Regions from separate parts of the Steroidobacter flavus genome, predicted to be linked through region 1. Evidence: riboswitches for the same ligand, from Rfam matches in the RefSeq annotation. Region 1 holds a riboswitch; each other region holds the start of a gene.
What was found. Region 1 has a riboswitch for cobalamin ahead of ACFPN2_RS33395 (threonine-phosphate decarboxylase). Riboswitches for the same ligand answer to the same signal wherever they lie in the genome.
Positions count from the first base shown of each region.

Region 2: it holds a riboswitch for cobalamin, as region 1 does, so the genes downstream of both, ACFPN2_RS26030 (ribonucleoside-diphosphate reductase subunit alpha) here and ACFPN2_RS33395 (threonine-phosphate decarboxylase) in region 1, are expected to answer to the same signal.
Region 3: it holds a riboswitch for cobalamin, as region 1 does, so the genes downstream of both, ACFPN2_RS18385 (TonB-dependent receptor plug domain-containing protein) here and ACFPN2_RS33395 (threonine-phosphate decarboxylase) in region 1, are expected to answer to the same signal.
Region 4: it holds a riboswitch for cobalamin, as region 1 does, so the genes downstream of both, ACFPN2_RS31435 (TonB-dependent receptor) here and ACFPN2_RS33395 (threonine-phosphate decarboxylase) in region 1, are expected to answer to the same signal.

Region 1 covers NZ_JBHSDU010000015.1:1,345,293-1,352,673, reverse strand. Annotated here, with positions in the region: gene ACFPN2_RS33410 (DUF3187 family protein) at 1-467, shown strand, start outside; gene ACFPN2_RS33405 (hypothetical protein) at 475-918, opposite strand; gene ACFPN2_RS33400 (LysE family translocator) at 1,017-1,652, opposite strand; gene ACFPN2_RS33395 (threonine-phosphate decarboxylase) at 1,649-2,680, opposite strand; cobalamin riboswitch at 2,793-2,976, opposite strand; gene ACFPN2_RS33390 (DmpA family aminopeptidase) at 3,094-4,296, shown strand; gene ACFPN2_RS33385 (amino acid permease) at 4,299-5,711, shown strand; gene ACFPN2_RS33380 (GHMP family kinase ATP-binding protein) at 5,704-6,567, shown strand; gene ACFPN2_RS33375 (tetratricopeptide repeat-containing sulfotransferase family protein) at 6,564-7,381, shown strand, end outside.
Region 2 covers NZ_JBHSDU010000014.1:789,307-796,687, forward strand. Annotated here, with positions in the region: gene ACFPN2_RS26015 (hypothetical protein) at 1-464, opposite strand, end outside; gene ACFPN2_RS26020 (PadR family transcriptional regulator) at 461-760, opposite strand; gene ACFPN2_RS26025 (ribonucleotide-diphosphate reductase subunit beta) at 845-1,861, opposite strand; gene ACFPN2_RS26030 (ribonucleoside-diphosphate reductase subunit alpha) at 1,870-4,242, opposite strand; cobalamin riboswitch at 4,394-4,601, opposite strand; gene ACFPN2_RS26035 (hypothetical protein) at 4,701-5,291, shown strand; gene ACFPN2_RS26040 (hypothetical protein) at 5,419-6,138, shown strand; gene ACFPN2_RS26045 (response regulator) at 6,093-6,809, opposite strand; gene ACFPN2_RS26050 (ATP-binding protein) at 6,806-7,381, opposite strand, start outside.
Region 3 covers NZ_JBHSDU010000003.1:2,922,804-2,930,184, forward strand. Annotated here, with positions in the region: gene ACFPN2_RS18365 (FecCD family ABC transporter permease) at 1-167, opposite strand, end outside; gene ACFPN2_RS18370 (ABC transporter substrate-binding protein) at 164-1,030, opposite strand; gene cobO (cob(I)yrinic acid a,c-diamide adenosyltransferase) at 1,027-1,653, opposite strand; gene cobD (threonine-phosphate decarboxylase CobD) at 1,650-2,690, opposite strand; gene ACFPN2_RS18385 (TonB-dependent receptor plug domain-containing protein) at 2,690-4,573, opposite strand; cobalamin riboswitch at 4,762-4,961, opposite strand; gene ACFPN2_RS18390 (DoxX family protein) at 4,983-5,456, opposite strand; gene bufA2 (BufA2 family periplasmic bufferin-type metallophore) at 5,630-5,881, shown strand; gene ACFPN2_RS18400 (DUF3379 family protein) at 5,969-6,622, opposite strand; gene ACFPN2_RS18405 (sigma-70 family RNA polymerase sigma factor) at 6,619-7,134, opposite strand; gene cobC (alpha-ribazole phosphatase) at 7,178-7,381, opposite strand, start outside.
Region 4 covers NZ_JBHSDU010000015.1:826,817-834,197, forward strand. Annotated here, with positions in the region: gene ACFPN2_RS31420 (aldehyde dehydrogenase family protein) at 1-741, opposite strand, end outside; gene ACFPN2_RS31425 (LysR family transcriptional regulator) at 838-1,809, shown strand; gene ACFPN2_RS31430 (PepSY domain-containing protein) at 1,724-3,319, opposite strand; gene ACFPN2_RS31435 (TonB-dependent receptor) at 3,324-5,507, opposite strand; cobalamin riboswitch at 5,726-5,944, opposite strand; gene ACFPN2_RS31440 (nuclear transport factor 2 family protein) at 6,159-6,668, shown strand; gene ACFPN2_RS31445 (DUF763 domain-containing protein) at 6,645-7,381, opposite strand, start outside.

The DNA of each region.
Region 1 (7,381 bases):
ATTGGAGCATGTCGCTCGAAGCTGCCGTGAAAGTGCCATTGGATGGTGAGCGCACGCTGCTGTCGACGGGACACTTCGACTATGGAGTGCAAGCCTCCCTGCAGCGTCGAGGCGCGCATCATGCGCTCTATGCGAACATCGCTGCAGTCTATTACGGCGGTGCCGAGTGGCCGGTCCCGCAGGAGGCTCAGATCATTCCGACGCTCATTCTGGGCTACGAGCATCGGCTGACCGGGCGCACGAATGTCAACGTGCAGGCCTATGTCAGCCCCAGCGTCTACTCGGACGATGACACCGACCTCGATGAGCTGACCGGCCTGAAGTATCAGTACAGCCTCGGCGTGCGTCATCGAATGAATCGATACCTGCTGTCATTCGGTATCACCGAGAACGTGCAGAACATCAACAATACGCCCGACATCGGTTTTCAGCTCGGCATCGCCTACATCCCGCAGCCGCGCTCTTGAATGAGCGCTACGCGGACAGTCGATCGAGCTCCTGTCGACAGGTCTTGCTGAAGTCCTCCAGGAACGTCAGTTTGCCGGCCCGGGCTTCGGCGTAGATTTCATGCAGCGTCCGATTGGGCGAGAGGTACGCTTCGACCAACGCGTCGAGGGCGACGCGAGCGGTGTGCACCGACTCCTCCGTGGCAACCAGGCGGATCTGCGAATACAGCGAGTACAGCCGGACCAGATCGGTGAAGTCGTCCTTTTCATGAGTGAGCGCGTCGGCATAGACGCGAGTGGCCTCTTCGATGAAGGAAGAAAACAGCAACTCGCGCCGCGAGCGCACGGCTTCGATGCGTTTCTCGCGAAACTGCCAGCGCTGTGTGAACCAGCTGCTGGCGAACGAAGTCAGTCCACCCACCGCAACGCCGAGCAGACCCAGGAACGCAGGAACGTATGCAGCTGAATCCATGCTCTCTCTCCGCACGGTACGGTTTGTTGTGTGCGGAAGAGTAGCTGCCCGATCGCGGGGCGCGGAGTAAGCCGCGACGCCTTACGGTTAGTGGCGGCTCACGACTGCGGACGAAACCGCAGCAGCATGATGCCGAAGCCGACGAACATCACGCCGGTCAATCGATCGAACATCCGTCGCAGTCCGGGTCGTGACAGGTAGTGACGCAAGCGGTTGCCGCCCAGGCCGTACACCGCGTACCAAAACAGTTCGCAGAGCGAGAAAGTCGTCACCAGCACCGCGAACTGCGGAATCTTCGGGCTGGAAGGATTCACGAACTGCGGCAGGAAGGCGGCCGCGAACAGCAGCAGTTTGGGATTGCTGATGGAAATGACGAACGCCGTTTGGAAGATCTGCCGATTGGTCAACACAACGGACGGCACTGTCGCCGCGCCGTTGTCCGCGTCGGCACTGTCGTCGCGCCATGCCTTGATTCCCAGCCAGATGAGATAGGCGGCGCCGACGTATTGCAGTACTTCGAAAACTCTAGGTGACGCCAGCAACACGGCGCCAAGCCCAAGGGCCGAGCCCACCAGCATCAGGACCAGCGCCACCAGACAGCCGAGCATCGCGGGAACGGCGCGATTCACGCCAAGCGACACGCTCCGCGACATGATGTGAAGCATGTTGGGACCGGGCGCGCCCGAGAGCAAAAAGACGGTGACGAAGTACAGCCACCAGGTATTCCAGCTCATGGTCTGGCTCTCAAAGTGTCGCGCAGGCGCCGCCAGGCTGCGTCCCCATGGGGCAGGCCGAATCGCAGCAGCTTGGTATCGTGAGTGAATGGACGGACCAGGATGCCTGCGCGAAGCAATTGATTGAAGCGGGCCTGGGCGAGATCGCTGTGCGCGAGTCGAAACAGCGTGGTGCCACCGACGATGCTGAAGCCGCTGCGTATCAACAGCGCATCGAGCTTGCGGGTGGCGCTTCGCAATCGAATGCGAGTGCGTTCGGCCCACAACGGATCGTTGTATGCCGCGAGTCCTGCGGTGATTGCGTCAGCGGCCACGGGCCAATCGCCGAGCGCGGTTCGAATCCGTTTGACCAGCGCCGGAGCACCGATCATGAAACCCAGACGAACGCCGGCCAATCCGTAGAACTTGCCGAAGGAGCGGAGCACGATCATGCGCGGATAACGTTCGGTGCCGGCCAACGAAGCGACGCTGCAGGAAGCATCGGCATCGGCGAAGGCTTCGTCGATTACGAGAAAGCCCTCGTGTTCGGCGATCTTGTCGTACGCCTCGAGCAACTGCTCACGCGGCGTCATCGCGCCGTCCGGGCTGTTGGGATTGACGAGCGTGACGACGGTGCCCGCTGTCAGTGACGCTCGTTCAATGCCAGCGACACGGCCGACCGGCACACCGAGGCTTTGCCAGATATCCGTATGCGAAGAGTAGGTGGGCCACACGATGCAGGCCGCGGTCACCGCAGGCAGCGCGTGAGGCAGGAATCTCACAACGGTTTCGGAGCCGGCCGTGGCGAGGATGCGATCGGGATCGTCGACGCCAAAGGCACGGGCCGCGGCGGCTTCGAGATTCTGCAGCTCCTGTGGATCGGGCAACCGGGCCCGAGCTTGCGCGCTGGGGTGAGGGGCCGGATAGGGATTGGGATTGATCGCGGTCGACAGGTCGATCCACGGCTTCGGCGCGTCCGGCCATAGGCTGCGCGCGATGCCCAGGTGGGCACCGTGACGAGTGAACGGATCGGTAATAGCAGCGCTCATGTGACGAGTTCCAATGCAAAGCGAAGACACATGGGATCGCCTCGCTGGCGAGCGCGACCCACACCGGTCGTCACTCGGGAACTCCCGTTCACTCGGCGCACCCCGGCCGATGAATGGACGACGGCGGCGAGCAGGTCTCCTGGCTTTCGGCTTACTGCCGCGCCACCTTCCCAAGCCTCGAGGCTCAGTGGCTTTTAGCGCGGCCAACACCGTTTACAGTTGCGGGGGCAGCCCGGGTCTATCCCGGTTCCCGTTTTAATCCCACTGGCGTGGGAACTCGACGCGACGCCAAGAATGCGGGCGAACCGCGCACCGGTCAAGCAACGAATCCGTATGCCGGGTATTACAAGAATTTATGGGCACGGCGATGGGGACCGAGCACAATCCATCGTCCAACGACAGGGGAGAACAAGATGATTCGACGCTCGCTGGCTCTGACGTCTGTTTGTTTGTTCGCCGTTTCAAGCATCGCCCTCGCGGAGGGGCCGCGCGCTCGGGACATAGGCATCCAGTTGCAAGGCAAGCCCGGAGCACTCAACGCGATCACCGACGTGCAGGGTGTGGAAGTGGGCCATGTGACGTTGATCAAAGGCGACGGCGCACTTCAGCGAGGCAAGGGGCCGGTGCGCACCGGTGTCACAGCGATCATCCCACGCGGTAAGAACTCGACCGCGCCGGTGTACGCCGCCTGGAACACCAGCAACGCCGCCGGCGAGATGACCGGCACCGTGTGGTTGGAAGAGCGCGGTTATCTCGATGGCCCGATCATGATCACCAATACTCACAGCGTCGGCGTCGTGCGCGACGCGGTGGTTGGCTGGATCGTGGATCACAAATGGCCGGGCTCGTGGTTCACGCCGATGGTGGCAGAGACCTACGACGGCTTCCTCAATGACACCGACGGTTTCCACGTGAAGAGCGAGCACGCGCTGGAAGCGTTGAAGATCGCCAAGTCCGGACCAGTGCTCGAAGGGGCGGTCGGCGGCGGCACGGGCATGGTCTGCTTCGGCTTCAAAGGCGGCATCGGCACGTCGTCGCGTATCGTCACTACGCCCATCGGCCAGTACACCGTCGGCGTGCTGGTCCAATGTAACTTCGGCGTGCAGACCGATCTGCGCATTGCCGGTGCCGCGGTAGGTCAGGAGCTCAACAAGAATTACGCTCCGTGCACGGCGACCCCTGCGCCCAACGACAAAGTGCCCGCCTGCAATGCGCGGCCTGACGATAAGCCAGGCGACGGCTCGATGATCGTCGTGATCGCCACCGACGCGCCGCTCTTACCCCATCAACTCAAGCGCTTGGCCAAGCGGCCGGGCCACGCGATGGGGCGCCTCGGCGATATCAGCCGCGAAAGCTCAGGCGATATTTTCATGGCGTTCTCGACGGCCAATCCGCAACTGAATAGCATGCAGATGGAGAAGATCTCGGTCGAGACGTATCCAAATCCGCTGTTGAATCCGCTGTTCGAGGGCGTGGTTCAGGCGACGGAGGAGGCCATTCTCAATGCCCTGGTGGCCGCGAAGACCATGACCGGTCGCGACGGTCATCGGGTTTATGGCTTGCCTCACGATGAGGTTCGCGCCATTGTTTCCCGAAACGGGGCCAGGCCGCAGTGACCATGAATCGAACCAGGGCAGAGGGCGCCGAGATCGAGGCGCCCGAGTTGGCGAAGAGCCTGCGCTCGCGCCATGTCGCGATGATCTCCATCGGCGGCATCATCGGCGCGGGCCTGTTCGTCGGCAGCAGCTCGGCCATCGCGACGATCGGGCCGGCCGTCGTGGCAAGCTATGCGCTCGCCGGCCTGGTGGTGCTGGTCATCATGCGCATGTTGAGCGAGATGGCGGCGGGGTCGCCCGGGCTCGGCTCGTTCATCGAATACATTCGGTTGGGGCTCGGCGATTGGGCCGGCTTTGTCAGCGGTTGGTTGTACTGGTATTTCTGGGTGGTGGTCGTCGCGATCGAAGCCATCGCCGGCGCGGCGTTACTGCATGAGTGGATCGATCTGCCGGTGTGGCAGATCGGGCTGGCGTTGATGCTCGCGCTCACGGCCGTGAATCTCATGTCCTCGCGCTCTTACGGCGAGTTCGAGTTCTGGTTCTCTTCGATCAAAGTCGCGGCCATCGTCATCTTCATTCTGATTGCCGGCGCGTATGCGTGCGGACTCACTTCGCCCGATGGCCCGACGTTCTCCAATCTCACCGCGCATGGCGGCGGCTTTGCGCCGTTTGGCGGCGTGTCGATTCTGGCGGGTGTGACGACGGTGATCTTCTCTCTGTGCGGTGCTGAGATCGTGACGATTGCGGCCGCGGAGTCCAGCGAGTCCTCACGCACCATGTCGCGACTGACAGGTACGATCATCATTCGGATCCTGTTGTTCTATGTGCTGTCTGTTTTGCTGGTCGTGGCCATCGTGCCCTGGACTGAGATCGTTCCCGGCTCGTCGCCGTTCGCTGCGGCGCTGACGCGGACTCATATTCCCGGCGCGGCGACGATCATGAACCTGATTGTGCTGACCGCCGTGCTGTCCTGTCTGAATTCTGGCTTGTACGTTACTTCGCGGACGTTGTTCGTGCTGGCTGCGCGGGGCGATGCGCCTCAGTCGTTGGTGGCGCTCAACAAGCGGCAGGTGCCTGCTCGTGCCATTTTGATCGGGAGTACGTTCGGCTATCTCACTGTGATGACGTCGGTGATTGCGCCGGAAGTGTTGTTCGCGTTTCTGGTGAATGCGTCTGGCGCGATCATGCTGATGGTTTATGCGATGGTGTGCCTGGCGCAGATCAAGCTCCGGCGTCGGATGGAGCGCGAGCGGCCGGAACGGCTTACGAATAGAGTGTGGCTGTTTCCCTGGCTTAGTTATGCGGCGATTGGGGCCATTGTCGCGGTGATGGTCGCGATGTTGTTCACGGGTACTCTTGCTACGCAGCTGTATGCGAGCTTGTTGGCGGCGGCTGTTGTCGTCGTGGCGTACTGGTTCCGCTCGAGGGTCAACGCATCGGAGGGAGATGGATCGCTCGGGCGCTCTCGTGTCTAGCTTCAGCGCCTCGTGTCATGCGAGCTTCGGTGAGTTGCTGCAGGGGATGCTTCCGGACGGCAGTCACTTTCTTGTGACTCTGCCGATCGATCTTCATAGTCACGCGTCGTTCACTGTTTCCTCCGGGATTGCTGGGCTCAGTGTTTGGCCGGAGAGTTCCTGGAAGGTGCTCAGTGGCGTGACTGCGCTGCTGCGTCGCTATGGCTTACCAGTGCAGGGGCAGCTGCGGCTGCAAAGTGATATTCCTCGCGGCAAGGGCCTTGCCAGCAGCACCGCCGATCTCGTCGCCTCGTGCCGGGCGGTCGCTCGTCACTATGATTTGTCGCTCGACTTAGAGGTGCTCGAGGCTACCCTGCGTGACATCGAGCCGAGTGATGGTGTGATGTATGAGGGCGTTGTCGCGTATCGGCATCGTCAGGGGCGCTTGCTTGAGGAGTTGGGGCCGGTGCCGGCCCTGACGCTCGTGGCGGTCGATGAGGGCGGGGAGATCGAGACGCTTGCTCACAATGCGCGGTCGCTCGATTATTCAGAGAGCGAGCGTGATGAGTATGTTGAGCTTCTGGCTCAGGTGCGTCATGCGCTCCAGGGCGGTGATGTTGCCGGGCTGGGGGCTGTGGCTACGCGGAGCGCGCTGTTGAATCAGCGCTTGTTACCCAAGCGCTGGTTCGATGCGATGAGAAGTATCGCTCGCGAGATTGGCGCGGCCGGTGTGGTCGCTGCGCATAGCGGGACGTTTCTTGGAATCATGATCGATGCGGCCGGCGCTCGGCATGAGTCTCAGGTTCAGCGTGCCATTGCACTGCTTGAGGAGATGAATCTCACACCGATGGTGTTTCGCTCGCTATCGCGGCCATGAGCGACCTCGCGGTTCAAGCCTATCAGTTGACGGCCGCAGGCCGATTCGCCGAAGCCCTGCCGCTGGCGCAGAGTGCCGTCGCCGGGCTGAGAGTGTGCACGCCGACGCATGGCATGCTCGCGACGATCCTGCTTCGGCTAGGTCGGCGTCGCGAGGCTGAGTTGGTTGTTCAGCAGGCGCTGGATTATTCGGAGGGATCCGCCGATGCGTACGACGCGCTGGCGCATGTATCGGCGCTTCTTGGGCAGCATGAGCGGGCGAATGCGTTGTATCGGCGAGTTGTGGAGTTGGCGCCGAACGACCCACGGTTCTGGCACAACCTCGCATCGAGTGAACGCAGCTTGGGACGGTTGCGTGAGGCGGAGGAAGCTTGCGATCGGACGATCGCGTTGGACCGGACGCGCTATGCGACCTTTCTCTTGCGCTCGGAGCTGCGAGTTCAAACCAGCGACGCGAATCATGTGGACGAGCTGCAGCGGGAGCTGTCGCGCAACAGCTCTGATGATCGCGCGCGAATGTTTCTTGGCTACGCGCTGGCGAAAGAGCTGGATGATCTGCAGCGCTACGATGAGGCGTTCCCGCACCTGGCGGCGGCGTCGGCGATTCGAAGACGTCACCTCGCGTACAACGTCGAGATGGACTGCCGCAAGCTCGAGCGAATCGCGGCGGTGTTTCCCAAGGATCTCATCCGCGGCGCGATGACGCACTCCAAAGGGTTAGATCGCGACGATGCGGCGATGTCTCCCAAGGAGTTCATCCGTAGCGAGGCGACGAGGCATCCTAAAGGGCATGACCGCGGCGACGCGGAGATGTC
Region 2 (7,381 bases), on a different contig from region 1:
CCGAAGATCGTAAAGACGACGGCCACAACAGCAGAGATCTTCCATTGCATGAGATCGCTCAGGCATCTCTCGATGATTTTGGTGAGCGCGTCGCGCAGGCATTCCAATTCAAATCGCAGGGCTGGCATCGTCAAGCGCGCCGCCAAGGTTCGCCGCGCCTGATCGATTTCAGCCAACCGACGCTCGCTGTCCGTCTGGACAGGTTTCCCCGCTGGAACAAACTCCCGACGCAGCGTGACCGCGGCTCGGCACACGCCGATAGCAAATATCAACTTCCTGATCGACGTGCCGCGATCGGCCAGGTCGGCCAGCCACTGTTCCTCATAGCGCTCTCGATCCGCGCCGAGCCGGGCAGCGCTCCTCTTCACAAGCCACTGGGCGACGGAAGGACAAGTCGCATTGAACTCGTCTGTGACAATCTTTCCGACCAGGGTTTTCAGCACCGACAGCAGGAACTCAATCATGCCCGGCTCCAGATACCAGGCACGATGAGCTCGATACATTCCCTGGCCTTGTTGGCCCCCAACGCCGTCAGGCGATAGTAGCGGCGGCGCGGACGGCCCATTTTCGCCGGATCGCCGGCCTCCCAGCGACTGGTCAGCCACTTCGCCGACTCGAAGCGGCTCAGCAACGGGTACAGCGTCCCCGACGAGATGCCGACGCTGTTCATCAGCTCGGAACCGGTAAGCTCCTCCGGCGCGACGTCGAGGAACGCTCGGAGGACCGCTGCACCTCGGACACTGAGTTTCGGATCGGCCATGGGCGGAGGACTATGTTCCACATCGACATAGGGGGCCTCCGTTTGACCGTCGCACCTCGCGCGATGACCCCTGGCGCAACGAAATCAGAAGGCTTCGTCGAAAGCGACCTCCCCCTGCACGCCCACCTGATATGCCGAGACGCGGCGTTCGAAGAAGTTCGTCAGCTCCTGCACGTCCTGCAATTCCATGAACGCAAACGGATTGCGAACGTTGTAACGCGTGGGCAGATGTAACGCGCGCAGCCGTTGATCGGCAACGTATTCCAGATACTGGCGCATCTCACGACGAGTCAGACCGACGACACCGCCCGATAGCACATCGTCGGCGAACGCGGCCTCGCACTCGACCGCCTCCTCGATCATCGTCTGCACCTGCCGAGCCCAGGAAGCATCGAACAGATGCGGCTCTTCCCGACGCACCGTATTGAGCACTTCGAACGCGAACGCCATGTGCGCGCTCTCATCACGAAACACCCAGTTCGTGCCCGCCGCCAGTCCCGGCAGCAGCCCGCGCGAACGCAGGAAGTAGACATAGGCGAACGCGCCGAAGAAAAACAATCCTTCGATGCAGCTGGCAAAGCACGTCAGGTTCAAGAGAAAACGACGCTTGTCGGCGTCGCTCTCGATCCGCTGCAGGCCGAACACCTCATCGGTCCACTTCTGACAGAACTCCGCCTTGCGACGGATCGACGGAATGTTTTCGATGGCGGCGAATGCCTGTGCGCGTCGCTGTTGATCCGGAACATAATTGTCGAGCAGCGTGAGGTAGAACTGGATATGCAGCGCCTCCTCGTACAGCTGGCGCGAAAGATACATCCGCGCCTCGGGCGAGTTGATGTGCCGGTACAGGCTGATGACCAGGTTGTTCGAGACGATCGAGTCGCCGGTGGCGAAGAACGCCACCAGCCGCTCGATCAAATGCCGGTCGGCCGCCGTCATCCGCTGCGACAGATGGCCCAGATCGATCTGAAAGTCGATCTCCTCGACGGTCCAGGTGTTCTTGATCGCGGCCCGATACATTTCATAGAAGCGCGGATAGCGCATCGGGCGCAGCGTCAGATCGAAGCCTGAATCCAGCAGGGAGGCGCTGCGTGAAGTCATGACGGCGCTCACTGGCACGCCTCGCACAGTTCCGGATTCTCCAACGAGCACACCACCGCGGCGGTGTCGCTCACCTGCACCGTCGTCTTCGCGATGTTCGTCGCCGGACGTGAGCGCAAGTAGTAAGTGGTCTTGATGCCGCTCTTCCACGCATACATGTACATGCTGGAGAGCTGCCCGATGGTCGGATTGGCGATGAACAGGTTCAGCGACTGGCTCTGATCGATGTACGCGCCACGCGACGCCGCGAGATCGATCAGCGCCCGCATGGGCACTTCCCAAGCCGTGCGATAGATGGCGCGCAGTGCCTGAGGAATCTCGGCGATGCCCTGCACCGAGCCGTCCGCCAGCTTGATCTGATTGCGAATCTCATCGGTCCACAAGCCGAGCTGCTTCAACTCCTCCACCAGGTAACGATTCACCTGCAGGAAGTCGCCGGACAAAGTCTCGCGCTTGAACAGGTTGGAAACCTGCGGCTCGATGCACTCATAGCAACCGGCGATCGAGGCAATCGTCGCAGTCGGTGCGATGGCGATGAGCAGGCTGTTACGCAAGCCGTGCGCTTTGATTTCAGCGCGCAACGCATTCCACCGCGTCTCGTCCGACGGCGTGATGCCCCAGCTGTCGAACTGCAACTCACCCTCCGCGGCACGCGTGTCCTTGAATGCATCGTGAGGTCCCAACTCGCGCGCCAGTTCCATGGACGTCCGCAACGCTTGGAAATAAATCGTCTCGGCGATGCGCGTCGACAGTTCCTTCGCTTGCGCGCTGTCGAACGCCATGCGCAGCTGGAAAAACACATCCTGCAAGCCCATCACACCCAGCCCGACCGGGCGCCAGCGCATATTCGAGGCACGGGCCGTGGCGATCGGATAGAAGTTCAGATCGATGACCCGGTCCAGCTGACGCACGGCCGTCTGCACGGTTTGCGCCAGCTTGTCGAAGTCGAATGCACCGTCGATCACGTGACGGCCGAGATTGATCGAGCCCAGGTTGCACACCGCAGTCTCGTCATCGCTGGTGACCTCGAGGATCTCGGTGCATAGATTCGACAGATGAATCGTATTGCCGGCGCGTGCCGTCTGATTGCCCGCGCGGTTGCACTTGTCCTTGAAGGTCATCCAGCCGTTGCCAGTCTGCGCCAGGGTGCGCATCATGCGGGCATACAAGTCGCGTGCACGCACAGACTTTCGTGCGAGCCCTTGCGCTTCGGCCTGAGTGTAAGCCGCATCGAACGCCTCGCCCCACAGGTCCGGCAGCTGCGGCACATCCTTCGGATCGAACAGCGACCACATCTCATCCGCCTCCACGCGACGCATGAACAGATCGCAAATCCAGTTCGCCAGATTGATGTGATGAGTACGGCGGCCTTCGTCGCCCGTGTTGTCGCGCAGTTCGAGGAAGGCTTCGACGTCGGCATGCCATGGCTCGAGATACACACAAGCCGCGCCTTTGCGCTTACCGCCCTGATTCACCGCCGCCACCGACGAGTCGAGTGTCTTCAACCACGGCACGATCCCATTCGAGAGACCGTTGGTCGCGCGAATCAGCGAGCCTTCCGAGCGCACGCGATGCCAGGCCACGCCGATGCCGCCGGAGAATTTCGACAGCAGCGCGATGTCCTTGTAACGATCGTAGATGGATTCGAGCGAATCGCCGGGCGAATCCAGCAGGAAACAGCTCGACAATTGTTCGTGGCGCGTGCCGGCGTTGAACAGCGTCGGCGAGCTGGGAATGTAGTCGAGCGATGAGAACACCTGATATAGGTCGATGGCCTCGTGCACGCTGGCGCTCAGCGCACAGGCAATGCGCAGCCAGAACTGTTGCGGCGACTCCAGCGCCAGCCGGCGCGTCGGGTGCTTCAACAAGTAGCGGTCGTACAGCGTCTTCAGACCGAAGTATTCGAACTCGTGGGTGCGACGCGCGTCGATGGCGTCGTTGAGCTTGCGGGCATTGCTCTCGACAAAGCTCATCACGCGCTCGTTGATCAGCCCGACATCGAAGCCCAGGCGAATCGATTGCGAGAACGAATAAACGCCCTGCCCCTGCACTTCCTTGTCGATGAAGCCCGCGAGCAGACGCGCCGCGAGACGCGAATACTCCGGCTCTTCGAACGTGAACGAAGCGGCCGTGCGGATCGACAGCTCATCCAGCTCGCGAGTGGTCGCGCCATCGTACAAGCCAGCAATCGTCTTCAGTGCGACGCGCATGGGATCGACCGCGTCGAGACCGTCGCCACAGCGCCCGACCGCACGAACGATCTTGTTCACGTCGACGGCTTCGCGCTCGCCGTTGCGCTTGGTGACTCGCATCTGGGTGCGAGCCGAGTGTGGAGGCGTTAAATGAAAATCGGTTTGAGCAGAGTCCAGGGTCGCCAGCATGTGTGTTGTTCCTCGAAGCGTCGCTCCCGCGAGCGAAATCGGGCGATCGAGGGAAAGACGGGAACAACGGAGCGAGGTCACTAGCGAACGCAGCGATCCGAACATCCGCCAGCCCTTTCCCACGAGAGCCCGACAGCCTGTGCGCGCCTGTGACGACGCGCGATCTTCGGCAGGTCTTCGGGCTCATGGGCTCCGGCGTGTGCCGACCTACTTGGCGCTGCTTCCCAGGCAAAAGCCCAGTGCTGTGTGCGCCGTTCGTTCCCAATTACCGCTGCGGGGCAGCTCCGGAATGTCACCGGATTCCCTTTTCAGCCTGCCCCACTGATCTTGGGGCAGGCACCGAGGATGGGCACAAGATATTGTGGTTTTCGCAAGGCGTCAACCTCGACTTGGGCCCAGGTCCAATAGTGCCGCCGCCGCTGAGGTGCCAACGTTCGACACTTTGAAAGGGCCGTCGCATGGACAACTCCCCCTCGAGCCGAATGATTCTTTGCATCGTCGGTGTCGCGCTCACGGCGATTGCTGGATGCGAAGCCACGTCGCATCGGGTCGGTCAAAATGCGACCGTGCAGTTCGGCGTCGTGCAAAACGCCCAGCAAGTCACCTTGGACTCGAACGCCGCCCAAGGCGCGCTCCTCGGCGGAACGATCGGCATCATTGCGAGCGGACGCGGTTCGGCGGCACGTGGCGCCGCCACCGGAGCTGTGGTCGGTGCTGCCGGCGCAGCCGCCACTCAAGGCAATCGCTCAGGCACTCAATACACTGTGCAAATGGCGGACGGCAGTTCCGTTCGCATCGTCAGCGATCAGCGCGAAATCAAGGTCAACGATTGCGTCGCCATCGAGCGGGTCGGCAGCAATGCAAACATTCGTCGCGCTTCATCGGACTACTGCGATCCAACCAACGCGCAGGCAGTCAGCCAGGTGAGCGATGCTGTGAGATCGGAGGCCGTCCATTGCGATACCGCGAAACAGGAGCTCGCGAAAGCAACGGATCAGCAGGCGGTGGATCTGGCCATTCGCAAAGTCGAGCTGTTGTGCGACGACTAACAAATGATAGTTCGCCGCGCGCTGCTGTCGGCGTGCAGCTACATTGTTGCAAATACAACAACCGGGTCGCCAATGACCGACGCAATTCGTGAATCCAGCCACGCGTCGATCTCCTAGAATTCTGCTCGTGATCGACGACACCTCCTCCCCGTACTCGAGTGCCACACTTTTTTCGGAGTCGCACGACGTTGCGAGCCCGATCCTCGCGCCTCGCAAACTACTGGCAGCGCTGATCGGTGGCGACCTGCTGTTCATCGTGCTGCATTGGTTGCACGTGCATACGAACCTGCTCACCTCGGAGCGCTGGTCCATCGCACGCGATCGCGGCTACGGCGAGATGTTTCAATATCTCAAGTACGCCGGCATCATGTTCGCGCTCAGCCAGTTGTTTCGGAAAACCCGCCTTCCTGTGCTGCTGCTCTGGATCGGGGTGTATGGCTTCCTGTTGCTCGACGACTCAATGCGCATTCATGAGCGCATCGGGCTCGACCTGGTCGCGTGGGCGCACATTGCCGATTTCGGCGGCCTGAGGGGTCGCGACTGGGGCGAGCTGATCTATGCAACGATCGGCGGCGCGTTCCTCACGCCGGTGCTCGTGGTCGCATACATTCGCAGCTCATCGATGGCACGCGCCATCTCGATCAACATGGGCATTCTGCTGGCGGCGCTGCTGATGTTCGCGATCGGCGGCGATGCAATCCACCGCCTCCTCTCGACCACGGCGTTCGATGCCATGGCGACCATCGTCGAGGACGGCGGTGAAATGCTGGCGCTGAGCTTGACGTGCTTTTACGTCGCCCGCTATGCCGATGGTGCGTCGGGTGCGTCGCTCGGTCGCAGTCGATAGCCCAGGCCGGTTTCGGTGATGATGAACACCGGCTGCGCCGGATTCGGCTCGAGCTTCTGACGCAAATGTTTCAAGCAAGCACGCAGGCTCTGCGTGTCATGAGCGCGATCGGGGCCCCACGCTTCCCGGATCAGCTGATTCGCGGTCACGATCATTCCCGCCTGTCGCGCGAGCGATTCGAGCACCCGATATTCCAACGGCGTGAAACGGATTTCTTTATTGGCAGCGCGAGCCTCCCGGCGCGCCAGATCGATCGTGACATCGCCCAATCGAACGATCGCTGTGCGATCCAGTCCTCGCGAGCTTCGGCGTAAAGCGGCGCGGACTCGCGCGATCAACTCGGGCGCACCGAACGGCTTGGTGACGTAGTCATCCGCGCCCGCCTCGAGCGCCGCCACCTTTTGTGTTTCCATGGTCCGCGCCGACAACACAATGATGGGCACACTGGACCACTCGCGAACGCCCTGGATCACGGTCATTCCATCGGCATCGGGCAGCCCGAGGTCGACGAGCAGCAAATCCGGTCGATGCGTCCGCGCTTCGATCAGCGCTCGCGCTGCTGTCTCGGCCTCAACCAAACGATAGGGCTCGGACTGCAATAGTGCGCGAAGCACGGCGCGAATGGTTGGGTCGTCCTCCACGACCAGAATGCGGTGCATGGCTTGTGTCACAGCGAGCCTGCGGTGGTTGGAAGAAAGAACTCGACACGCGCTCCGCCGCCCGGTCGATCGGTCGCGCGGATCGTGCCTCCATGCGCATGGACGATGGCGCGGCAGATCGCCAGCCCCAGACCGGCCCCCGCGACCGCACCTTCACCTTGTCCGCGACTGAACTTGTCGAACAGGCGCTCGCGATCCACGGCTGGAAAGCCTGGCCCTTCATCGTCGATCTCCACCCTCACCCGCTGTTCCTCGAGCCGCGCTCCGATATGAAGGACGGCATCGGCGGGCGTGTACTTGGCGGCATTGTCGAAGATGTTGGCGAGCGCTTGCACGATCAGGGTTCCGTCCACGTGTAACACCGGCAACTCGTTCGGCACATCGATGCGGACCGGATGACTCCGCAGACGCTCCTCGACCCGTACCAGCGCCGAGCCGATCAAATCATCGAGGGCATGCGTGTCGCGCCGGAGCGCGATCTGACCCGATTCGAAGCGCATCAGGTCGAGCACGTTGGAAACAATCTCCGCCATTTCCACGGCCTTCGCTTCGATGGATCGGGCCAGCTGCGTCCGAATGTCATC
Region 3 (7,381 bases), on a different contig from region 1:
AGAATCGCGCGAGGCAGTCGGAGCTCGAGCAGAATTGCGCGACTCACGGCGTCCTGCGCTTTCCACATCTCCCAAGTCAGAGTGACGCGGCCGACGGCAATCGACAGGAACCAGAGCACGACGACAAGCCCCAACAGCGCGGGCATCGCCCACCGACGAGAAATCACAATGCGGTCCTCTTGCCGTGGGCCGCCCAGGCTTGATCGCGTGCATGCACCAGCGTGGCAGCCGCTTCAACCATCGCGGGACCGGCGCAATACAACAGGCGTGCTGGAAACACGGACTGTGTCATCTGAGAGCCTAAAGCTCGCAGCGCGCGATGATGGACGATCTTCTCCGCTTGTAGCGGCGCGCCGGGAGAAGTCTCGCCGATCAGCAAGACATCCGGCGGCGACGACACCAAGACTTCCAGCGGCAACGGACGATACTTGGTGACGCCATAGCGAGCGGCAATGTTTCGTAGCCCGGTCAGTTCCATCAGCTCACCGACCGCGGTATCCGAGCCCGCCGACAAACCGCCCGGCTGATAAATCGCCGCAGTGAGCGGTTCCTCGTTCGGGGGCAGGCGAGCTGCATCCAGTGCGGCTTGAATTCGCGCGACCATGACTTCGCCTTGGGGCTCCGCGTCGAGCAGCTTGGCGACCTCTCTTATTTGCGCCAGGCTTTCTTCGATACTTTGCGGGACGTCAAACAACTCGAATCGAATGCCGACGCGCTTCAGCGCATTCCGAGTCGCGGGGGCCGAGTGACGGCTCGTGAGTACCAGATCAGGTCGAAGCGCGACGACTTCCTCGGCCGTCTCATAAGTAATGGGCAGATGGCCGGCCACATTCGCGATCGTCGAACGCTGCGGGTCGCGTGCGTAATGGCTGAGTGCCGCGATCCGATCGTGCGACACGAGCTCGATGAGCATACTGTCGACACACATGTTCAGCGAGACGATGCGCATCGGACGATGCGCCGGCTCTTCAGCCTGCGCAGTGGGCGCGAGGCAGAGCGCGGCTAGCAGCGGTGCGAGCCAGGGTTTCAAAATTCCACTCCGCGCTGGGGCTTGAAGCCGGCGTCGTAGGGATGTTTGATCAGCGTCATCTCGGTGACCAGATCCGCGATCTCGGTCAGCTGCGGCCGGGCATCGCGGCCCGTGATGCAGATGTGTTTGTCGCGCGGCCGGTTCTTCAGGAACGTGACCACTTCGTCGATGCTGACGTAGTCGTTGCGGATGGCGATGTTCAGCTCATCGAGCAGCACGAAATCGTAGTCGGGATCGACGATCAGCTCGCAGCTGCGCCGCCAGGCCTGCTGGGCGGCGGCGATGTCGCGTTGCCGGTCCTGCACGTCCCAGGTGAAGCCTTCGCCCATCACGTCGAAGGTCACCAGGTCGGGAAAGCGACGGAAGAAATGTTTCTCGCCGGTCTGCCATTTGCCTTTGATGAACTGCACGATGCCGACGCGCATGTCCCAGCCGAGCGCGCGGGCCACCATGCCGAAAGCGCTGGAGGATTTGCCCTTGCCGGGACCGGTGAGCACCATCAGCAGGCCGCCGCGCTCTTTTTTGGTCGCGCGCTCGGCGCGGCGCTCGGCCTGGCGCAGCTTCATCTCTTCGGCATGCAGGCGATCTTTGTCGGCTTCCGAAAGTCCGTCGGTCGTGCTCATGGTTGCATCTTCAGCGCGTTGGCCACGCGCCGCCAGTCATTTGAAGCGAGCGGCAGACCGAAACGCAACAGAGTGCTGTTGTACTCGAACGGCCGGGCGAGAATGCCTTGTGAGGCGAGTTGGGTGAATCGGGCGCGGGCATTCGGAGCACGGGCCAGTCGATAAAGCGAGGTGCCGCCGACGATGGTCATGCCGCCGGCGATGAGTAACCGGTCGAGTCGCTGCGCGGCGCGATGCAGGCGAAGGCGCGTTCTCGAGGCCCACGCTTCGTCCGCATAAGCCGCGAGGCCGGCGCGCAGAGCGTCCGCAGATACCGGCCAGTCGCCCAGCAAATAACGCAGCCGAGTCGCGATGGCGGTCGAAGCGATGACGAATCCGAGTCGGACCCCCGCCAGTCCATAAAACTTTCCAAACGAGCGCAACACGATCATGCGCGGCGCACACTCAGTGCCGGCCAGCCCGGCGACGCTCAGCTGAGGCTCGAGGTCGGCGAACGCTTCGTCGACGATCAGGACGCCGCCATTCGCCTGCAAGGAACCGTGCAGCGATAACAGTTGCTCGCGGCTCAGCACGCGCCCGTCCGGATTGTTGGGACTGACGACAGTCATCGCGGTGTTCGCGGCAGCTCGCGTCGCCAACTCGGCGTCGGCGACGATAGTTGTATCGAGCCCGGCGCGAGTCCATGCATCGGCATGCGAACCGTACGTCGGCCCGGCGATCACAGCGGACGCCGTCTTCAAAAAATACGGCAGCAGTCTCAGCACGTTCTCAGTTCCACCGGTCGCGATCACTCGCGCCGGATCGTCGACGCCGAACGCCGCCGCGGCGACAGCTTCGAGCTTTGCCAGGTCGGTGGGCTCAGGCAGTCGATTGCGCTCGCGAGCCGAGGCTCGCGGCGCTGGGTAGGACGAAGGATTGATGCCCGTGGACAGATCGATCCACGGCTGCGTCACATCCGGAAACAGCGAGCGCGCGACACAGAGCCGGCCGCCATGATGAGCGAAGCGACCGGCAGCGATGTCAGCCCCACTCTTCATTAGAAGCTCTGTCGCAGGCCGGCGTAGAAGGTGCGGCCGAGCGTGCCGTAATTCTTCACCGTCGTGTAGTCCTCGTCGAACGCATTCTCGATTCGACCGAACACTTCCAGCGAATCGCTGACCGCATACGACGCGCGCAGGTCGAACAGCGTGTAGCTCTCGAGCACCTCGAGGTTGTTGATCTTGTCGAAGCTGCGGCCGGCGTGCTGAACGGCGACCGTGGTGGTCAGGCCGACCGGCCATTCGTAGCTCAGCTGCGCATTGGCGGTTTCTTTTGGCCGACGCGGCAACTCATGGCCGTAGTTCGCTGTGCCGCGCGCTGCGTTCTCTGCTTCCATGTTCGTGTAGTTCACGGTGAGCGACAGTTGTTCCGTCAGATGTGCGGCTGCCGCCAGCTCGACGCCTTTGGCGTTGGTCTTCTGGAAATTGTCGTAGTAGCCAAACCGCCCCTGGCAGTTCGGCGAGGTGTCGCCGGTGCTGCAGGTGACGAAGTCGATCATGTTGGTGGTGTCGCGATCGAAATAAGTCGCGGACACGACCAGCTTCTTGGCGAAGAAATGTTGCTCGACGCCGGCATCCCAGCCCTCAGCCTCTTCGGCTTCGAGATTCAGATTGCCGTACTGGCTGTACAGCTGATACAGCGTCGGCGCTTTGAAGCCTTCGCCGTAGCTGGTGCGCAGGATGGTGGTTGATGTCACAGACCACGCGGCGGAGGCGCGCGTCGTCGTGTGACTGCCGAACGTGTCGTGATCGTCATAGCGAACGCCGGCGCTCAACGACAACGCGTCGATCGGCGTCACGTTGACCTGCGCGTAGATGCTGTCGATCTGCACCTCGCCGGTCAGCGGGACGGGATTTGGTTCGAACGTCGACGGCGATACGGTGCTCAGCTCGGAGCGCTCCGACTCCAGGCCGACGATGGTGTTCACGCGGTCCGTGATCCGCAGCGTGCCTTGATATTCCCAACGCTCGTTGCGACCTTCGGCGTCGAACGTGGTCGGCACCGTCGACGAGGGGTCGGTATCTTTGCGATCCGTGTTCGTGTACGCAAAGCCGATACGATTTTCGAGACGACCGTCGAACAAGCCGAAGTTCACGCCGGCGTAGGTTGTCAGTTCTTCGGTGACGCCGTAGTCCGGGGTATCACGCAGCGGGAAGCCGTCGTATTCCGAACGGCCGTCGCTCCAGGTCGAGCGGATTTCAGCGGAGACGTTATCGGTGATATGCAGAATGCCGCGCGCGTTGAAGCCGACGTTGCGATAGCTGTCGGCCTCGAGACCGCCCAGATCGCGCGAGTACGAAGAGATACCGTCGCTGGTCAAGTAATTGCCGCTAACGCGCCAGGCGAAGCGGTCGCCGCCGGCCTGCACGTGACCGCGAACGAGTGCGGTGTCATGAGTGCCGCCCTCGGCGGAATAAGAGGCAGACAGCGGGCCTTCGGGCATCGGCGTCACGATGTTTACTACGCCGCCGATAGCCTGGCTGCCCCACAACGTGGACTGCGGACCGCGCAACACTTCGATCTGCGCGAAGTCAGTGGTGATCAGATCCGCGAAGTTGAATCCGCCGCTGGCCGAAGACGGGTCGTTGAGTTTGACGCCGTCGATCATCACGATCGTTTGCTGGCTCTCGGCGCCGCGAATACTCAGCGTCGTCGTGCCGCCCAGGCCGCCGTTGCGAGCGACTGTCACGCCCGGCGTCGCCGCGAGCAGATCGGAGACCGCAGTCTTCTGGCTGCGACGCTGCTCCTTCGCGGTGATCACAGTGACGGAATCGCCGACGCGCGACGTTTCCTGCGAGATGCGGTTGGCAGTGACGATCACATCCTCGACGCCATCGCCCGTGTCGGCGGCCAGCGCGGACAACGCTGGATGCAACAACAACGCTACGGATGCGGTGAGAAGACGGGATGAAGCCCGGAAAGACGGGCGGCAGACGGATTTGGTGTGCACAGAAGGCTCCGCGGAGAGTTACAAACCGCACGGGCTGCAACTTCAAAACGCGTCGCGACCCATGCACCGGTCGCCTCTACAGGGAAAACTCCCGTTCTCTTGGCACACCCCGGCCAATCGATGGACGACGGCGGCAAGCAGGTCTCCTGGCTGATGGCTGAAGTCCTCGCGTCACCTTCCCGGCGTACCCAATTCCTTGGGCTACACCAGTGGTCTTTGACGCGCGGCGAACCACTTACAGTTGCGGGGGCAGCCCGGGCTTCACACCCGAGTTCCCTTTGAATCCCCTTGAGGGGGAACTTGTCGCGCGGCGCGAGGATGAAGTTTGAGCGGGCCTTCGTCAAGTGTCGGACGAATTCTTGCGCCGGGCGCGCAGCTGGTAGTCCAGCGACCAGGCGCCCGGGCCGTACACCGTCAGCACCAGCAACATATAACCCCACAGATAATGCTGGCCGATGGCGGCCGCGAAGCCTTCCTGGAACAGTACGTGCGCATAGGAAATCACCGCCAGAACGTTGACGGCCTGCAGGCCGAGCGCGCTGATCCGGCCAAATAGACCGAGTATGAGTAGCATTGGAAACACCAGCTCGCCGGCGGTCCCGGCGATGGCGGCGAGGTGCGGGGTCAGCACGGGCACGCGATATTCGTACTCGAACAACGCAACCGTCTGGTCCCAGTCCGACAGCTTCAGATAGCCGCTCTTGAGGAACGCCCAGCTCACATAAACCCGCGAGGCGAGCGCGAACGGCGCTTGCAGATGGTCGAGCAGGCGGGCCATCGGGCTCTTCGGGTCCATCAAGGCGTCGCTCAACATATCGGACTCCCGCTTTTTGCTTGTTGGCTAGAGGACCGGTCTGAGCCATCGCTTATTACTCCGTTTGCGTGTAATGCGATGGCGCCGGGCCCGGTCTAGTGGGCAAGATGCTGTTCGCGGCATCGATGACGATCCGTTTCAACCGCTCGAAAAATCAGATTCAGGAGAGAAGCATGAGCACACAGAAAGCCACTTGCGCCGCCATGGCCGCCGCCGCTGCACTGCTGTTTACCACTGTCGCCACCACGGCGAACGCGGCGGATGAAGCCAAGGTGAAATGCGAAGGTGTCAATTCGTGCAAGGGAACGTCCGCCTGCAGCACCGCCACCAACGCCTGCCAGGGCCAGAACAAGTGCAAGGGCCAGGGCTACTTGCTACTGAGCAAGGGCGATTGCGATGCCGCCAAGGCCAAGATGAAGAAGTAATTGCGATGATCGGCGGCCCTGCGCTGGCCGGTGTTTCGCGATTCTTTCTCACAGCGGCGCATACATGCGCCGCTGTGCATTTGGGGCTCAGTATTCCAGCGCGCTCAGCAGCGTCTTCGCCACTGCATCCACCGGCACATTCTGACCCAGCACGACGATCACGCCGCGCGGTGCCGGAATGATCTCACCCTGAAAACCTTTCTCGTCGATATGTTCGCGCCCCTGGGTTGGCGCGTCCGTGACGACCAACGCCGTCACCGGGCCTTGCTCGGTTTGCACGACCAGATGCGGAACTCGCTGACCCCGGAAGGGACAGCTCTGCGCGTATGACACTCGTGCCGCACCGGGTTTCAATCGCAACCTCGAAGCGGCGAGCACTTTTTCCAGCTCCTGCGCATCGACTGTTTCCGACGTGCGCACGAGCGAGAACTGCTCATGTTTGACGTGAGCGATAGCTTCCGCCGCGAAACTTTCTCGCGGTGTCAGTAACCACAACGACATCGCACCGACGAGCACAGCAACGAGCACGCTCGCAGCCATGCGCCACACGCGGGACGGTTGAGTGGCGCGCTTTTCAGCCGGCGCGTCGACGGCCAACGCTCGATAGATCAAGCGATCCATCGCCTGCAATTCCTGCCGATAGCGGGCGCAGTCCGGGCAGCTTTCGATGTGCTTCAGGACTTCGGGGTTCGTCGAATTGGGTTCGGCACCGACGATCGTGCGCAGTTCTTCGCAGTTCATGACCGCGAGCCCTCCGCACCCAGCAGTTGCTGACGCAAGACCTGTCGGGCACGAAACAGACGCGTCAACACGGCCGCGACGCTGATTTCCAGGTGCTGGGCGATTTCTTCGGTGGAATAGCCCAGCAACACCTGGAGCACCAGCGGCTCACGGTGAATCACATCCAGTTTCAGAATCGCGCGTCGCATCTCCTCGACTTCATGCTGATCGTTGACCGCCAGCGATTCGGGCTCGGCTTCGTTGGCGACATCGAGATCCACCATCGGCAGCTTCTTGCGCTCGAACACTCTTGCCAGCTCCCGTCGCGCAATGGTGAGCAGCCACGGTCGTGCGGCTTTCTCGTCCCCGAGCGAATCGAGAGAGCGCCACGCGCGCAACAGCGTCTCCTGCACCACGTCCTCCGCCAAAGCCCGGTCTCGGCAAAGCCAGTACACGAACCGAAACACGTCGGCCCGGAACGGCATGCACAGCGCCTCGAAGCGCCCGCGTTCACGAGCACTATTAGCGTTCATTGGGAGTAGACCGGGGCAGGCGCGGGTTTATTGCAGGGCGGTTTCAAGGCCGCTCGAAGCGTGCGTGTTCGCCCCACTTCAGGGTCCAGGACCAGCGGTCCTCGACCGGCAGCCCGAGAATCAAACATCGCAATACGCGCAATGAGCCGCCGTGCGCGACGATGGCGCAGCGGGAGGCGGTCGGCGACAGCGCCGTGCGATACCAGCTCGCGACTCGGGTCCATAGGGCTTGTTCTGTTTCTCCGCC
Region 4 (7,381 bases), 520 kb from region 1:
GCCACCGAGCTCGAGTGTCACACGCTTCATCGTCTCCGCGCCGGCGCGCAGGATGGCCTTGCCAACCGCCGTCGACCCGGTGAAAGAAATCTTCGCCACATCGGGATTCGAGCTCAGCTCGGCACCGACCACGTCGCCGCGTCCGTTGACAATGTTGAACACGCCCGGAGGCAGACCGGCCGAATGCAGACATTCCGTCAGCACCTGCGTCTGGATCGCACTCATCTCGCTGGGCTTGATGACGCAAGTACAACCGGCGGCAATCGCCGCTGCCAGCTTGTTCGTGATGAAGCTGTAGTTGGAATTCCACGGCGTGATGATCCCGACCACGCCCACGGGCTGCATGATGACCTTCGCGCTCTTGGCCTGACGCGTGAACTCAAACGTTTCCAGCGCTTCCGCCAGATCGAGGAAGTTGCCCGCAGCGGCGCGGGTCCATGGAGCTCGGACAGAAATGGGGCCGCCATATTCGAGCACCACGGCCCGAGTCAACTCATCCGCCCGGGCCGCAACCGCCGTGTGCAATCGACGAAGCATGTCGATTCGCTGCTCCTTGGTGGTCCGTGAGAACGCCGGAAACGCCCGCTTGGCCGCGGCGATGGCCCGACGCGTGTCGGCCACATCGCCGAGCCGCACCTGGCCGATGATTTCGCCCGTTGCGGGGTTGTGAAGATCGAAGCGCTCAGTGCCGTTGGGGACCACGAATTCGCCGTCGATGTAGCTGTGCCCGATGTTTCGCATGACTGCCTCCTTCAAGACTGTGGAGACAAGGTAGCGCCGGAGCATTGGCCTGGTAAGATGGACAATACTTGATGAGTCATCCGGGGAATCGGGACAATGCACCGATCGGGCATCGTTGAACTGGAGGCCGTGCTGGCGGTCGCGCGTCGTCGCAGTTTCCGTGCGGCAGCGACCGAGCTCGGCATGTCCACGACCGCACTGAGCAGCGCCGTGGCGGGTCTGGAAGCACGATTGGGCGTGCGGCTGTTCAATCGAACGACGCGCAGTGTCGCCCTCACCGAAGCGGGCGAATCGTTCGTCGGCAGGATCGCGCCGGCGATGAACGAGATCAACGGCGCGATGGATGCGTTGAACACCCACCGCCAGAACCCGGCCGGCACGTTGCGCATCAACACACCGGCGGGCGCCGCTCACATGGCCTTCGCGCCCATCGTGCTCGAGTACGTTCGCCGCTATCCCGAAGTCAACGTCGACATCGTCACCGAGGCTCGCATGGTCGACATCGTCGCGGCGGGATTCGATGCGGGCATTCGCATCGGCGAGCTGGTGCCCAAGGACATGATCGCGGTGCCGATGGGGCCGGAGTTACGCATGACGGTCGTCGGCTCGCCCGAGTACTTCGCCAAACATCCGCGACCGCGTCAACCGCTCGATCTGCTATCGCATACCTGCATTCGCTATCGATTGCCCGGCGGCAGGCTCTATCGCTGGGAATTCGAGCGTGGCGACGAAGCGCTGAATCTCGACGTGCCCGGCGCACTCACACTCGACGAGCCGACGCTCATTCGAGAGGCCGCGCTCGCCGGTGTGGGGCTCGCGATTCTCACCGATTGGTTCATGAGGGATGACCTCGCCGCGGGGCGCTTGATTCCCGTGCTCAGCGAGTGGATGCAACCATTCCCTGGCATCTCACTCTACTACCCGGCCAATCGTCACGTGCCGACCGCGTTACGACTGTTGATCGACCTCATCCATGAGGTCGTCAACAGGGAGAAACCGCGGCGCTTGAAGCGGCCCGCCGTCGCGGTTCGTACCGTAACCGGCGCCAGCCGATCACGACGCCGATGACCGACAACAACAATCCGCCGAGCGAGAACACGATGACGCAGATGTCCCATAGCGGGCGGCGTTGCCACAGCCACCAGATATCGAAGGAATGCAGGCCGTTGTACAACCAGCGATAGACCCGATGGGTCCGCGTGCTGCGATCGAGAATCTGCCCCGTGAGCGGATCCAGATGAAACCAGGTGTGCCGCTCATCGTCGAAGCGCACGCGAATGATGGGCAGCGGACGCTCACCCCGCTCCGGGTGGCGCGAGTAGTAATAGTTGTCGTAAGCGGTAAGCACGGTTGCTTCAACCAGCGAAGCGTCCGGAATCAAGGTCGGCGCGCGGGCCAGCATGGCCTCGGCATCGGGCAATGTCGTCGCCGCGGCGCTGCCAGCAACCATGCGTATTGAACCGTCTCGGTCGGCGACTCGATAGAAAGGTTGACCCGCGTAGTGAACGAGATCGGCTTCCACCGCCAGCGCGCCGAACCCTTGCGACGGCACTTCAAAATCGCCGACCGTGAGCGACTTACCCGTATAGATGAGTTGCTGATCCGCCTGAGCCCGACGCGGCGGATTCAAATTCAGAGGATTCATGGACAGCAGCCCGCTGAACACCCACGTCACAGTCAGCGCGCCAAAGATGATGCCGGTGAAGTAATGCCACCGCATGAGCCCTTTGTAAGGCACCTGCGGCTTGCCGGGTTTGGCACGACGGTTCCAGCGCAACCAACCGATCCATAGGCCCGTAATCGCAAGCACCACGCCGATGCCGGAGAGAATGTCGACCATCCATTCCCAAAACTCCGGATACTTGCGAACGAACGTCGGATAGAGCCAATGGGTGACGGCGGCAAAATAGTTCAGCACCCGCTCCGTGCTGTGCGTGTCCCGAACGACTTCGCCCGTCGTCGACGAAACATAGAGCACCGTTCCATCACCATCATTGATCGCGAACTTGAGCAACGGTCGGTGATCGTTGAGTGCAGCTGATACCGTCCATTGATCGGTTTGCACAGTGCCGTCGAAAGCTATGCTGCTACCTTCGAACGGCGCAGCGAATTTGCCGAGCGAGGCAGCGCTTCTCTGAACGAATCCCGTCACGGCCTCCTCCGCCGCTTTCGTGCTCACATCGCGAAGCACTTCGCCGTTGTCCGCGAACACGACTCGAGGTTGCGCTCCGTTGTCCGCGTGAATCACATACGCCGGCCGCTCGGCGATCATTGCCAGGCGAATCGAGCGCGGCGCCGCTGGCTGCTCGGGATCAGCGACGGCGATTTTCTTGAGCGTGCTCGGCGTCGCTGCTCTCGTAAAGTCTTTCCACTGCAGTTTCGTCAGTGCGTCCGCCGGCGTGAGCGTCGCGGCTGAGAAATTCAGCAGCCGCGCCCCGGCCAGCCGTTCTGGCTTCGAAAGCTGCGGGAACTCCACGTACATCATGAAGATCCCGCTCACGAACCACAGCGCGAAGAACAGGCACAGCACGATGCCCGCCCAGCGGTGGAATAGAAACAGCTGCCGCTTGAAGCTCATGGCGTCAGAACGAGTACTTCATACCGAGCTCGACGCTGCGCGGATCGGCGAGCCTCACCATCAAACCGCTGCCCGAGGCCCACTCGGCGTACTCTTCGTCGCTCAGGTTGCGCCCGCGCAGGACGATCTGTGCGTCGTTCCAGCGATAACCCACGCTGGCATCGAAGGTCGTGTATGCGTCGAGCTGGATGCCGTTGTTGGTATTGGCCTGCCGCTCGCCCACGTGACGCGCACCGGCAGTGAACTCCCAATCGCCCAACGGCTTCACGATGAACAGGCCCGCGACGAACTTCGCCACGTTCGCCGGAGTGTTGCCCTCGCGAGAGAGGACGCCGCCGTTCGTGAGATTCTCGAAGAAGTCTTCGTACTCCGCCTTCCAGGTCCAGGCGGCGTGCGTATCGATTCGAAACTCTCCCGGCAACGTGAACGCCACGGCAAGCTCGGCGCCTTGCGACACTTGCTTCCCGATCTGAGAGCTGACGCGGTCCGCATTCGTCGTCAGCACATCCTTCTTCTCGATATCGAACAGCGCGAGCGTCAGGTCCGTGCCATGAACGGACGCCTTGGCCCCCACTTCGTATTGAGCGCCCTTCTGCAGGCTGAAGTTGTCCTGAGTCACCGTGAGACTCACCAGCTGCGACACCGGCTGAGCGGCGCGACTGTAGCTGGCGTACAGATTCAGCGCATCGCTCGCCTCGAAGATCACACCGAGCCGACCGGTGATTGGATCGTACGATTTGGTGTATGGATCGAGACCGACATACGACTTGCGTTCCACATCGATCTGCTCGTAGCGCAAGCCGCCGACCACCTTCAAGCGCTGCACCGGCTCGTAAATGTTTTCAACGTAGACCGCCGCGTTCTCAGTCGTCACCTTCACCGTGCGCTGATAGTGCACGTCCGGGCCGTAGCCTCGATCGAAGCCGACCAGCGGCACATTGGCCGGCGTCGGCGACGCTGGCAGAGTCTGTCCGCTGTTACGGATCTGCTCGTTATTATCGTAGAGCGCGCCGATCAGGAACGTGTTCGGCCGACCCGCCAGCGTGCCGCTCCAACGCAAATCCACGCGATTGCCGATCTGCAGGTCGTTGCGATAGATCAGGAAGAAACTGCCGCGCTCGACCAGCTGAGACGCGGGGTTCCACACCGTACTCTCGGTGTTCCGCCAGTCCATGTGCTGAGTGGCAACGTAAGTCTCGTTACGCAACGTCCAGCGCTCGGACAGGTTGGAATCGACGATGAACCGCGTGAACGAGTTGTCGGCCTTCGACCAGTTGTCGATGTTGTCGTAGCTGAGACGACGTGTGCGCCCATCGATGCGAGCATTCACCAGTCGATCGGTCGCGCTGTTTGCACGCCGCACCGCCTGCGCACCGGTCTGATCGATGACCGCATCGTAAACCAGCGGTGTACCGTAATAACTGCTGACGCTGTCCTTCAGGAACGTGCTCTGCAAAGTGAGTGTCGTGTCGTCGGTGGCGTCGTAGCGTAAGGCGGCGGCGGCGGCGGTGTAGTCATAACCGCTGTCATCGACGTAGCCATCGGATTGCGTCTGCGAAACATCGAAGCGGTAGTAGAGCTTGTCGACGCCCGATGGGCCGCCCACGCCAAAGCCGGTGCGATAAGTATTCCACGAGCCGACGGTGGCCATGATTTCCGCTTTGGTGGTGTCGTCGGGCAACTTGGAAACGTAGTTGATCGCGCCACCGACCGCGCCTTCGCCATACAGCAGCGAGGCCGGGCCTTTGAGCACTTCGATGCGCTCGAACAGAAAGCTGTCGAGCGGGCGCGACGACTGCGAGGCGGTGTTCTGGCGGATGCCATCGCGCATGACAGTGATGTCGTTGCCAGAGAATCCGCGCGTCGCGTAGTTCGGAATCGAGCCGACCGACGTGCCGCCGGTCATGCCGACAGCGCTTTCGATGGCTTCCATGGCGGTTCGCGCACCGCGCAGTTGGATCAATTCATGTGAGATCACCGAAACGCTGGCCGGCAGATCGAATGCATCGATGCCGAGTCGCGAGCCCGTGAGCACTGGCTCATCGAGCACGACCGTGCTGCGCTCCCGCTGTCCTTCGACCACGATCGACTCGGTCTCATCCGCCTTGCGGTCGGTCGCACTCGCCTGCAGCGCCACCGCCAGCATTCCCAAACCGCTCGCCCAGCGGGCGACCCCGTGTTTGCTCACAATTGCCTCGCTTATTGGTTTTATCCAGCCTGTGCACAGAGCGCACCGGCCGCCAGTTATTTACGGTTACGAGGCCGCCTGCCCGCGTTAACAAACGCGCGAGCACGTCATCGATGGAAAAAATGGAATAACGGAAGGCGCGATTCGCCGGCGAACGCAGCGACGCGAACATCCGCCAGCCCCTTCCCACGAGAGCCCGACAGCCTGTGCGCGCCTGTAACAGCGCGCGATCCTCGGCAGGTCTTCGGGCTCATGGGCTTCGGCGTGTGCCGACCTACTTGGCGCTGCTTCCCAGGCAAAAGCCCAGTGCTGTGTGCGCCGTTCGTTCCCAATTACCGCTGCGGGGCAGCCCCGGAATGCACGCTGACAGCGTGGGCACCGGGTTCCCTTTTCAGCCCGCTCTTCGGGGAGCAGGCACCGTGGACGGGGCGCACGATATTGCGCTTTGCCGGAAGCGTCAACCGTTACACGCGGCGCTTATGGCGTTAATAACGGTTTCGTAACGACGTTAACCGATGTTTTCTGAGCCGTTAACGTGGCCATTACACCGGCCCGCTTGGGTGAGTGTCCATGGATAACCAAAGGCACTGCCGACCGGCCCGATCCGATCGCTAGAGTTCGCGCCGCTTTGCTGTAAACGAGAGATCGAGCATGCCTGCCTCACGTCGTACCGTCCTTGCCGCGGCCGGAGCCGCCCTCGCCTCACTCGATGCCACCGCGATACCGGTCGATGACACGGTCCGCGAGCTCATCAAACTTTCCGAAGAGTCCAACGCGACCCTGCTGCGTGGGGACATCGACCGATACCAGGAGCTCATTTCCCTGACCGACGACTTCACCATCATGGCCCCGTTCGGCGGCAAACCGACGCGTCGTATCGATCTCACCGCCGAGCGCATGCAGGCCATGGGCCGCTTCTTCAAGAACGGCACCCTGGAACAGGAAGTGATCGCCGCCTACGGCTCGCCGGACATGGTGGTGCTCGCGCTCATCGAACGAGCCCAGGTGGAAGTCGGCGGTTTGCCATCGCAGCCCTGGGCGCTACGGGTCACGCTGGTCTATCGGCGGGAAGGAAAGGAGTGGCGGCTGGCGCATCGACACGCCGATCCCCTCGTGGCAGGCATCACCCTGGAGCAATCAGCCGCGCTTGCTCGTGGCTGAAGCGTCGTCGAACACCGTTCGTCCGCCATACTCGGCGGCATGCGCGCGTTCTTCCGAGATGAACGCATCGAAGCTCGGGCCGGCGACGCGCCCTTCGAGGGCCCGAGCTTGAGCGTCGAGCTGACGGATCGCGGCGAGTCTTTCGTCGTTACCGAGTTTGGCCCGGCTCACCGCCTCCTTGAGCACTCGAATCGTTTGATCGTAAACCTTCAGCGGCACGGGGAACGGGTGGCCATCCTTTCCACCATGAGCCATCGAGAAGCGGGCCGGATCGCTGAACCTCGCCGGGGCGCCGTGCAGAACTTCAGCAACCAACGCTAACGCCGCGACGGTCCGCGCACCCACGCCTGGCGTGAGCAGCAGATCGGCGAAATCCTTGGGACCACGATCCGCGGCCGCTGCGAGCGCCGCGTGCAAACGTCGCAATACCACGTCCGATGCGCGTACTTCGTGATGAGCGGGCAAGCTCAAGTGCGGCGTCGGGTCCGGCTCAGGAAACAAACTCAGCGCCGCATTTCCCGAATCGCGCCATCGTTTCAGCAAGGCCACGGGGCGGTCCGGGCCCGCGTGCACCAGCTCGAGACCGGCGCGTCGATTCCGCTCCGCCCGAACATCCGCCAGATTGATAATCGAGCCTTGATTGCGACCTTCGATAGCCGTGTGCGGCGAATCCAGGAAGCTTTGCAGATTCTCCGACAACCAGTGATAACGGC